DNA from 2 places in the Bacillus sp. C28GYM-DRY-1 genome. Region 2 is predicted to be linked to the other one. Evidence: predicted binding sites of a transcription regulator. Region 2 holds the regulator's gene; the other holds the start of a gene.

Region 1 (5,645 bases), on a different contig from region 2:
TCAGCGCCCATTCTTTTCTTGTACTCATTGTGATCCTCCTTTTTGTTATGCCAAGGAGTTCATCACGAAATTCCTTTGACAAATAGAGCTGTGCTATGCTCCAGCATTTTTTCCTGGGGCATTGAAATTACCCGGTCTCCTAAATGGAGACGGTGAATAAAATAACCGAAAATGATCGACATAAACACGTCGGCATGCTCCTCTTCATCTCCTGTCTGAACAATCCCTTTTTCGCCCATTGTTTTAAGATAATCAACCAATAGCTGTTTCATAGATTGTGGATATTCTGTTACGTGGTTGATGACATCTTGAAACATGGCCGGCTCACGAAAGCTGATTTTAATGATATCTTTTCTATGTTCCAGCTCCTCCAAGAGACAGGTTCCGATATGAAGCAGGTCTTTGTACAAATCGCCATTAGTTTGTTCCAGAATGCTGCTTCTGTTTGGAGAATGCTGAGAAAGCAAAGCCTCGACTAGTCCCTGTTTGTTTTTAAAATTCCTGAAAATCGTCGCTTCACTTACATTTGCTTTTTCTGCAATTTCTTTTGTAGTCGTAGCGCGATATCCTTTTTTGACGAGCAGCTGCATGGCAGCATCAAGAATTCTCTTATTTGTAGGTCTCAATACGTTTCACCTCACGAATATACTGGCAGGACAAGAATACACCTGCTCCGCTTGTATAAGAAAGAGGGAGGACGCATCAGGCACGGCTGACAACCGTAATTTTGCCATTGCTTCCATCAACAGTGATGATGTCTCCGTCCCGAAGTCTTTCCGTTGCTGTACGTGTGCCGAGAACGGCGGGAATGCCGTACTCGCGGGCAATAATCGCAGCGTGTGACAAAATGCCGCCTGTGTCAGTAATAATTGCTTTTGCGTCTTGAAACAGGCTGGTCCATAGCGGTGTTGTCATTTTGCAAACGAGGACATCCCCAGGATTGAATTGAGAAAATTCACTGGCGTCCCGAATGATTTTTACCGGACCTGTTGCAATGCCGCTTGATGCCGCAATACCAAAAATATGATGCTCCGTGTTTTTTTCATCCTCTATCACAGTGCCGACAATATCTTCTGCAGCTTTGAGCTGTTCTTTTGTTGGAGTGCCGAGATAGGCAGGGGCTTGAGCAAGCTCATACTCGTGAAAGGTCTGTCTGCGTTTTTCAGCCTTTTCTTGCAGGGATACAGGGTGAAGAAGCGCGTTTTCCACTTCATCATCATATAAGAACCAAAGGTCTTCACGATTTTGAATGACACCGTTTTCCGCCAGCCATTCACCTATCTTTAGCAAAAAGACTCTCGCCTTGGCATCCAGCATGGCATCAATATAAAAGTGGTGATCATCCTTTATATTTGCAGAGTTCAGCGTCCATTGATAATAACGGTCAAATTCTTTACGCAAATCGGGGTCTTCTATGTTATCCATAAAGTCATTGTATAATTTCTCGCGTTTTTCTTTCGTTTTCTGAAATTCATTGTCAAAATGATAGCCATTGCGGACATAGTTTTGAATATTGGCAAGGGCATAATATGGGTTTTCTGCCCAGGTCTCTTGAATCAGATCATGGCTCTTTACAGATCGCCATCCGTATTCCTGTAAAAATTCATGGAGGTTCTTCAGGAAGTGTCTGCCCTCATCTGTTTGTTCCATTTTTTCCTGCAGATGTTCCGGCTTGGTGTTTTCAAAAATGGACAGCAGATTCGGCTTATCCTGAACTTCAACAGAAAATAGCCATAAGCGGCGGTCTGTTTCAAGTGATTTGTTCATTTTGCCTGTCAGCATTTCGTAGAAATGAGCGTTTTCGGATTCTCCTTGAATTAGCTGGTACATCGCTTGCAATTTGTTTGTTAGAAGAATTTGCGGAAAAACGATATTGAAGTGCTCCTCATAAGCCGTAAGATAAAAGGCCTTCAGTTTTTGAAAAGCATCCAGTGCACTTTCTGCGGTATGCTCAGTTTGTGAGAGCTGGTCAAGCGTTTTATAAAATGGGAGATATGTGTGATTGATGATGTCATACATACGCTCCGATAATATTGGGAAAAGCTCTTTGCCGCAGTTTTCAGAAGGCAGCTGCTGTCCGCCCTGGCTTTTGGAATAAATATGTCCGCGATAAAGTTTTACTTCTTCAACAACTACACCAATCGGGAACTTTTGCATGCTCCTCTTCAAGCCATACTCCAACGCAGGTACGATCAAGGATGAAAATAACGGGCTCACCGGGCCTTCAATATGTGACTCCATGTTGAGCCAGAAATCATTCATATCAGCATCTGTAATCATGAAGCTGCGTTCTTCTTCTGCCGCTTTTTCGTCCTGTTCAATGGTTGTAATCGGGCGGGCCTGCAGAAGGTATACGTGATGATCAGCGATTCCGAATTCTATATCGACTGGATATCCGTACAGGTCTTCGGTTTTTTTCGTGATTTCAGCCAGTTCAATTACTTGATCATCTGCAAGGCAAAAACGGCTGCGCATATCTTCGCTCGTTTCTTTTTCGGTGATTCCTGCTGCTGCAGCCTCCATATAGATTTCCTTTGCACCTATTTCTTTCTGAATCTCAAACGAAGATTTATTGACTATAAATGTGTCTGGGGTGACACTTCCTGACACGACAGCCTCCCCCAAACCATAGCTGGCGCTGATTAACAGCTCCCTATCATCATGGGTAACAGGATTACGGCTAAAAATAACACCTGATACCTCTGAATGGATCAGGCCCTGAACGACAACTCCCATTAACGGCTCTGCGATGTGGTTATTCATTTTTTTCTTATAGCTGCTGACTCGGCCGGAGAAAAATGAGGCCCAGCACTCTTTCACTTTAGTTAGAAACTCTTCCTCTGTTTTAATATTTAAATAGGTTTCATATTGACCCGCGAATGAAGCGCCTTCTAAATCTTCCGAGGCAGATGAAGAACGCACGGCAACGGATCGGTATGATTCTCTCAGCTTGTAAAAGGAACTTGTCAGTTCATGTTTCAGTTCTTCAGAAAATGTTCCGGCGATGATCCCGCTTTCGATGTTTTCGCTAGTTTCATGGAGCTGGTTATCCTCCATAAAACGGGCAAGTGCATTCGTCTGAATAATAAACCCGTTCGGAACAGGAAGACCGTGTTTGGCCAATTTAATCAAGTTCATGCCTTTTGCTCCTGCAAGCTGGCTGGACTCTTCTGCTTGGCGAAATAATACAGAATACATATTTGAAACCCCTCTTTCCTTCATATTGTTTTTCTCTCTAGTCTTTTATGACGGAGCCTGTGTTCAAAAAAATGATAGTGAACACTATCATTCAATTGTAGGTATTTAGGAAAATGCTGTCAAACGCAGAAAGTCCTAATTAAAATGAATAGTTAAGTTAGTTAGATTATCATGAAAAATACGGCCGTACTGGTGCAGTGTGCCTATTTTTCTTTTATTCTCGGAATTTGGCAGCGGGCATGAATATGCAGCTGAGGTTTATGACTTCATAAAAAAATGCCGCTGATTGGAACAGTGGCAAAATGAAAGAGGTGCTTGTTGTGCTGTTATCGGCACCAAAATGCAATACGGTGATTGATTTTGGCTGAAAAAGGGTATGTTGTAGAAAGAGGGAACGATTGCACGATTGTCCGATTCTTCATTTTTTACTATAATCAGATCAGATGAAGAATCCCTGAGGAGGGTTTTTGTTGATTACAAAAGCCGTTTTTGCAATGTTTTTCCCTTTTATGCTTGTTGTTCTTTTTACAAGAGTCACCTTTAATCATTATGTAGCGATTGCTCTAACTGCTGCATTGCTGTTTGCTTCTTATTTAAAAGGCTATACAGAAACGTATTTTATTGTAGGATTGGATGTTGTGTCTCTTGTGGCTGGCGGACTGTATATGGCCAAAAAAGCTGCTGAGAAAAAAGAAGAATAAATCGGACATAATGAATATAAAGACTGAATTCCTGCTTTTACGTTTTAAAAGCAGGTTTTTTATACACGAAAACAGCTGGAAATAAAAAACCACCGAACTTTAGTTCGTGTTTTTAGTGATTTTGCATTCCATTGTGTTACTATATCTATAGGAAGATTTCGTTAAAGAAACGGAGGCTTATTTTGTGAAAGATCGCTTTGAGTTAGTCTCGAAATATCAGCCCCAGGGAGATCAGCCGAAAGCCATTGAAAAACTTGTAAAAGGAATTCAGGAGGGCAAGAAGCACCAGACTCTGCTGGGAGCGACAGGAACGGGCAAAACATTTACGGTGTCCAATTTGATTAAAGAAGTCAATAAGCCGACGCTCGTAATTGCCCATAACAAAACCCTCGCCGGACAGCTTTACAGTGAGTTCAAGGAATTTTTCCCGAACAACGCTGTCGAGTATTTTGTCAGCTACTACGATTATTATCAGCCGGAGGCGTATGTGCCTCAAACGGATACGTTTATAGAGAAAGACGCAAGTATTAATGATGAAATAGATAAATTAAGACACTCCGCAACATCATCTCTGTTTGAGCGGAGAGATGTCATTATTATTGCGAGTGTGTCTTGTATATATGGCCTCGGTTCGCCTGAAGAATACCGGGAAATGGTTGTGTCACTGCGACCTGAAATGGAAATTGAGCGCAACGAGCTGCTCAGAAAACTAGTAGACATCCAATATGCCCGCAACGATATCGACTTTCAGCGTGGTACATTTCGTGTGCGCGGAGATGTAGTGGAAATCTTCCCGGCATCCCGTGATGAACACTGTATCAGAGTTGAGTTTTTCGGTGATGAAATCGAACGGATTCGGGAAGTGGACGCCCTGACAGGAGAAATTCTCGGCGACCGTGATCATGTCGCGATTTTCCCTGCATCCCACTTCGTAACGCGGGCAGAGAAAATGGAGAAAGCGATTCAAAATATCGAGGAAGAGCTTGAGGAGCAGCTGAAGGTCATGCATGAAAACGGCAAGCTGCTTGAAGCGCAGCGTTTAGAACAGCGGACTAGATATGATCTTGAAATGATGCGGGAAATGGGTTTCTGCTCCGGCATTGAAAACTACTCAAGACATTTGACACTTCGGCCTCCGGGTTCAACACCGTATACGCTTCTTGATTATTTCCCTGACGATTTTATGATCGTGGTAGATGAGTCGCATGTGACGATTCCTCAGGTGCGCGGCATGTTTAATGGAGATCAGGCGCGGAAACAGGTGCTGGTGGATCACGGTTTCCGGCTTCCGTCAGCGCTTGATAACCGTCCGCTCCGGTTTGAAGAATTTGAAAAGCATATGCACAATATCGTGTATGTATCAGCAACACCAGGCCAGTATGAGATTGAGCATACGGATGAAATGATCGAGCAGATCATCCGTCCGACAGGCCTTCTTGACCCGCTTATTGACGTGCGCCCGATCGAAGGCCAGATTGACGATTTGATCGGCGAAATTCAAGCAAGAATCGAGCGGGATGAACGGGTCCTCGTGACAACCTTGACGAAGAAAATGTCAGAGGATCTGACCGATTATTTAAAAGAAATCGGCATTAAAGTAAACTATCTGCATTCAGAGATTAAGACGCTTGAACGGATTGAAATCATCCGCGATCTGCGCCTTGGCAAGCATGATGTACTTGTCGGCATCAACCTGCTGAGGGAAGGGCTCGACATTCCCGAAGTATCTCTCGTTGCGATTTTGGA
Region 2 (5,645 bases):
TTGCTTCAAAACGCTGTTTCACGTTTTCAGAGAATGAACGGTCAAGGTCCCCATCCAGAGAGATGTCATTAGAATCGTATAATACGATCAGACGGCCAAGCTGAAGATGGCCTGCGAGTGAAGCGGCTTCAGAAGAAATGCCTTCCATTAAATCACCATCACCGCAAATACTGTATGTATAATGATCGACTACGTTAAATGAATCGCGGTTGTAAGTTTCCGCTAAATGGCGTTCAGCGATAGCCATTCCGACCGCCATGGCAATTCCTTGTCCGAGCGGACCTGTTGTGGCATCCACACCGGCAGTATGCCCGAATTCTGGATGTCCAGGTGTTTTGCTGCCCCACTGGCGGAATCCCTTAAGATCTTCGATGCTAAGATCAAACCCGCTTAAATGAAGCATGCTGTATAAAAGTGCTGATCCGTGTCCAGCAGATAAAACAAAACGGTCACGGTTAAACCAGCCAGGGTTTGCCGGACTTACGTTCATAAATTTTGTCCACAGCGTGTATGCCATTGGAGCAGCCCCCATTGGCATTCCTGGGTGACCAGAATTTGCTTTTTCAATAGCGTCTATTGAGAGTGTGCGAATGGTAGCAACTGATTTCTTTTCAATTGTATCCATAAAAATCCCCTTCCTATGTGTTGTACCCTTACATCATAAATGTCTGACGACTTTTTCTCAACTGTTTCAGCTTAAATTCGAGAGAAACTTGTTGAATTTTGTCACATAAGAGTTTTGCTCATAGTATATGCAAAAGAGGAATACGATATTTCCGTATTCCTCTCATATTAGTGAAGTTTGTTATTTCTTTGTTCTTTTTTTAGCTTTTCTGGTGTCACATCATTGCCTTCTGGATCAATAATTTTCACACTTTTCAACGTGTTTTTCATAGATGAGCGAAAACCTTTTAAGTACTCTTGACGGAGCTTTTGCTGTTCGGCTTTTTCTTCTTCTGTTATAACGCCAGCTTTGGCTTTAGCAGCAAGTTCATTAATTCTGGCAATTTTAGCGTTTGAAATCATGTTAAACTCCTTTATTGCATTTTGTCTATATAGTACTAGATCAAAAAGAGTTTTACAACCTATTCACTCGGCTGTCTCATCATTCTCTATGTACTCTTGATACCGCCGGTGGACGGTAGCTTTAGACACATCATAGCCAAACCCTCTTAGCGTTGCCGCAATTTCTGCAAACGTCAGTTTATTCGCTCTTAGGCGGACAATCTCTGAGATTGGGACCTCTATTCTATCTTTTCCGCTGTTTTCATGTTGGTTTTTCAAGTTTTTTTGCGGTTTAAAGCCATTTTTTACTGCACGCTTCATTCCCCGCTTGATTTTCATGTTGTGAATTTTGCGCTGATACTCTTCCACTATGCTGACGATCTCCAGCACCATAGAATCAGCCTCCGATAACTCCAATTCACCTCTGTGAGCCGTTGTATAGACTTTCACACCTTCTCTGTAGATACAATGGAGCAGGGCAATTTTTGCATTTCCCCGACCGAGCCTAGTCTCATCCTGAACCAAAATAACATCAATACCCGAATTCTTGATCTCATCCAGCAGTTCAAATACACCGTCCCGATCCATTTCGTATCCACTGGCTTTTTCAGAAATCACTTTGACGGCTTCCATGCCGTTCTCTGCTGCAATGGCTGTTAGCTCCTCCACCTGCCGCTTTAATGAGGTTTCCTGCTGTTCTTTATTTGTGCTTACGCGGGCATATATGAGTGCTTTCATTTTTTTTCTATCTTTCCTCTCTATCTTACAGTTGCTAATTCATATGCATCCTGATGTTTTTTTTTCAATGGGATCACCAGCTCGTCTCCCGGCTGGATATCAGACGTCTGCAGATGATTTTTATCAGCTACCCATTCAATAAAATCGTTTTTGTTTATCTTTTTTGTATCTGCAACCTGATCAGCAATTGACCAAAGTGTGTCGCCTTGCTGGACTTCTATTTTAGCATACTGATTAAGGTCCTGACCGCTGCTTGTATATGACAGCAAAAGGATAACTGCGCTCAAAATCACTGAGAATAGACCAACAAAAATAATAGATTCTTTACTCATGCTCATAACCTCCAACAGGAATGTTTGTTCGCCTTTTTATAATTTCAGTATATACGAACAAACGTTTCTGTCAATTGTTTTTTCGAACCTATGTTTGTACTGTAAGGAAAATCATGCTATAATCTTCTTAAAATCGACGTTTTGAGGTGCAAAAAATGACGAAGCTATCAAAAAGGCAACTAGATATCCTCCGTTTTATTAAAGCAGAGGTAAAATCAAAAGGATATCCGCCTTCCGTGAGAGAAATCGGAGAGGCTGTTGGGCTTGCGTCCAGCTCAACTGTCCACGGCCATTTGGCCCGTTTGGAAACAAAAGGGCTGATTAGACGGGATCCGACAAAACCTAGAGCAATAGAAATCCTTGATGAAGAAGTAGACATTCCGCAAAGTCAGATCGTTAATGTACCCGTCATCGGGAAAGTCACGGCGGGATCTCCTATTACAGCAGTAGAAAATATTGAAGAATATTTTCCGCTTCCTGATCGTATGGTTCCTCCGGACGAGCATGTATTTATGTTGGAGATCATGGGAGACAGCATGATTGATGCTGGTATTCTCGATAAGGATTATGTCATCGTTAAACAGCAAAATACAGCGAACAACGGGGAAATTGTAGTTGCGATGACAGAAGATGATGAAGCTACGGTTAAACGTTTCTATAAAGAGGATACTCACATTCGCTTACAGCCTGAAAACCCAACGATGGAACCTATCATCTTGCAGAATGTCAGTATTCTAGGGAAAGTGATTGGCGTGTTCAGAACCGTCCATTAACCTATTAATCTATCAAATGCATGAAATAACCCCCTCTTCCTTTACGGAGAGGGGGTTTATTGTACAAAAAGCAGGCTCGCCCTGGCTTTTGGGTGCGAGCCTGAATAGGAGGGGAAAAGAACATCATGTTTACACCATAATTATCCACCGGATAATTGTTGAAGTCAAGAAATTTTCTTTCCTTCAGGAAACTTTTATCAGGTTATTGTTGTTTAAAATATTAGACGTTATTTTCTTGAAAAATGTTTCATTCTCATAGGGCGTGGAATAGCGCGGCTTCATGTATATTTATGGAGCGCGACATTGAAATTTAATGAAAATTTAGTATACAGTAAACTTAGTTCAACATAATCTAAAAAAAACAGCTCACCTCTCCTGATCAACGTGAGCTTCAATCAAATTGTAAATACTGTACACCATAACTGCCCTTTACCCGAACACTTGTGCAGTTTTCTGAGTGTTCTTCTGCAAATATACGGTATCGGTGAAATGGATCGATAGAAACCTTATCCTGAGCGCTAAAATCAAACCAGCTTCCGCTGAATTGCTTCGTGCTCAGCGTGGTATATTCTCCCGTAAGCCTCATTCGCTGAAGTTTAATCTCAACTGAGCAAGTATTGGCTCCCAAGATCGTCAACTGATAGCCTAAAATATAGTCGATCGCCGGAACATCATTAATATTGTCCAGAACAAACGATTTTGTGCTGTCATTTAAAATAAAGTTTGTTTTGTGATCAAAATCTAAAGCTGACACGTGGGTACTGCCAATGCCGAAAAAACACATCAAAACTGCTGTTAAGCCCAAGATTTTTATTTTCAATCACATCCTTTCTTTTCCATATTTTAACCTTTCATAAGATTTATGTACATGTTCTGTGTAATACCAAGAGGTTGTTTCAATCATAAAAATCCATATGCTTTTTCTCCTGTTTATAATAACGAAGCCTGTCCTGAAGGGTTCCTGTATGAAATTCAAATTTGTGACCGTCTGGATCGGTAAAATAAATTGATTTTCGATCTCGTTCATCTCGTTCTCTGCCCGGCAGAATATTGACATGAAGCCTTTTTAATTTCGCTGACATTTTCTCAAACTCATGATCTTCGATAGTAAATGCAATATGGGTATAAGACGCCTTAATGTCATTTCTCGGAATGTCAGGTTCTTCATTAAGCGCAAGCCATATGCCATTTAAATCAAAATATGCTGTTGTTTTTCCCTTTACCAGAAGCTTGGCATCAAATACTTTTTGATAAAAATCAATCGATGTATACAGATGAGAAACTGAAAATAATAAATGGTTGATTCCTTTTACCTTCACAAATCATTCCCCCTTGAAAGCTGATCATCCATATGTACGACTTTTTCCCAAAAAAGTTTCAGTCAGCAAAAAATACCAGTGTAAACAACATCGGATTGTTTACACTAATGACTGTGAATGTTCTTTGTCATTCATTTACAGCCAAGGGTTTTCTTCAAAAATAACAATTTAGGTGGTTAAATGAAACATATCATTGCTCTTGCTTCAAAGGTTGCTTTCACTTTTGCCCTTTTATATGTGATATTGGACAGAGTCTATCACGCGCCCTTTTTAAGTGTGATGTTTATAGCACTTTTCCTAGGTTTTGTTTCCTATCTATCCGGTGACATGCTCGTCCTTCCGCGAACAAACAATATTACAGCTTCATTGGCTGACTTTGGACTTTCATTCGTTATTCTTTGGGTCTTTGTTTTAACCCAAACAAGAAATGATTTCCCACCGTTTGCAGCTGCTCTACTTTCCGCTGCCTGTCTTACTGTTTTTGAATACTTTTTTCATCGGTATTTGCTAAAAAATGTGCTGGATGAAACCTTTCGAAATGAACTGTCAGCCAGGGATAACACTCTGCAGTATCAAATAGAAGCCGCAGACGAGCTGTTTCCTGACGTTACGAAGGAGAATCACGAGGAATAGGAGGCTAAACGCCTCCTATTTTTCAGTAGCTATTATTGATAAAACGGGACAGCACTTCTGTAAAATCGTAAAACCTCTCATTTTGAGTGACAGATCTGCTCTTTAAAGAAAAAATGCCGAACAAAGATTTTCTAAAACCAGTGCTCATTTCTAACTGGATACTCAAACCTGTTTTTGATTTATTTGCGATGTTATTCGGACTTACACCTGCGTGCGGATGATCCATACCGAGCAGTACCGCAGGAAAACCGGCATTTTGCAGTCTTTTAACTAAATCTGCCGCTCTTACGCGATCTGTACCGCCGACTTCGATCTGCTGATCTTCTTCTGCATATCCGTGCAATGATATGACATATTCATGACTTCCCGTCATTTTCAGGGCCCGAGGCTCATCAAAACGCGTGCTCGTAATATGCAGCACCGAGTTTCCTGACGATTTTAAGCCTTCAAATAAATACAACGAGTACTCTTTGCTGAGTTCTCTCGCTATTTCACTTGTCCCGCCCTCTATACCTCCTCCGTGAATGGCTAAAACAAGAACAGGGCTGCACGTTTGTTTCGTAACAATGCCGTAATCAGAAGGATCTTCATTGTTTTTTAATTCCTCAAAATTCTGATATACATCTTCAGCATATATTGAAGAAATCGGAGCAAACACCATAAAAATAAACAACAATCTTACAATTTTAGGAGTTGATGGAAAACGTTTGGTTATGTTACAATCAACATGCTTCAAGGAATGGAGCAAACGGCGGAGCAGGGATACTTTGGCCGGTTTCATCTACTCCGCCTCTAAGTCCAAATTTACAGGATGTCGGTTTCTTTGAGGCTTTAGCACGAAATTC

Evidence for each region. Region 2 encodes LexA, which represses DNA repair genes until DNA is damaged. Its sites were predicted from a motif close to CGAACATATGTTCG; they were not measured.
Region 1: the regulator LexA is predicted to act here: its motif matches at 3,993-4,006, upstream of uvrB (excinuclease ABC subunit UvrB).

Annotation. Positions count from the first base shown of each region.
Region 1 covers NZ_JAUMKF010000002.1:152,159-157,803, reverse strand. Annotated here, with positions in the region: gene Q3W56_RS02935 (MFS transporter) at 1-28, opposite strand, end outside; gene Q3W56_RS02930 (TetR/AcrR family transcriptional regulator) at 63-626, opposite strand; gene Q3W56_RS02925 (PEP/pyruvate-binding domain-containing protein) at 703-3,198, opposite strand; gene Q3W56_RS02920 (DUF2198 family protein) at 3,669-3,899, shown strand; gene uvrB (excinuclease ABC subunit UvrB) at 4,084-5,645, shown strand, end outside.
Region 2 covers NZ_JAUMKF010000001.1:286,439-292,083, reverse strand. Annotated here, with positions in the region: gene tkt (transketolase) at 1-625, opposite strand, end outside; gene Q3W56_RS01510 (DUF896 domain-containing protein) at 793-1,026, opposite strand; gene Q3W56_RS01505 (YneB family resolvase-like protein) at 1,090-1,743, opposite strand; gene yneA (cell division suppressor protein YneA) at 1,764-2,081, opposite strand; gene lexA (transcriptional repressor LexA) at 2,231-2,848, shown strand; gene Q3W56_RS01490 (hypothetical protein) at 3,240-3,668, opposite strand; gene fosM (FosM family fosfomycin resistance protein) at 3,745-4,167, opposite strand; gene Q3W56_RS01480 (YndM family protein) at 4,348-4,800, shown strand; gene Q3W56_RS01475 (poly-gamma-glutamate hydrolase family protein) at 4,823-5,581, opposite strand.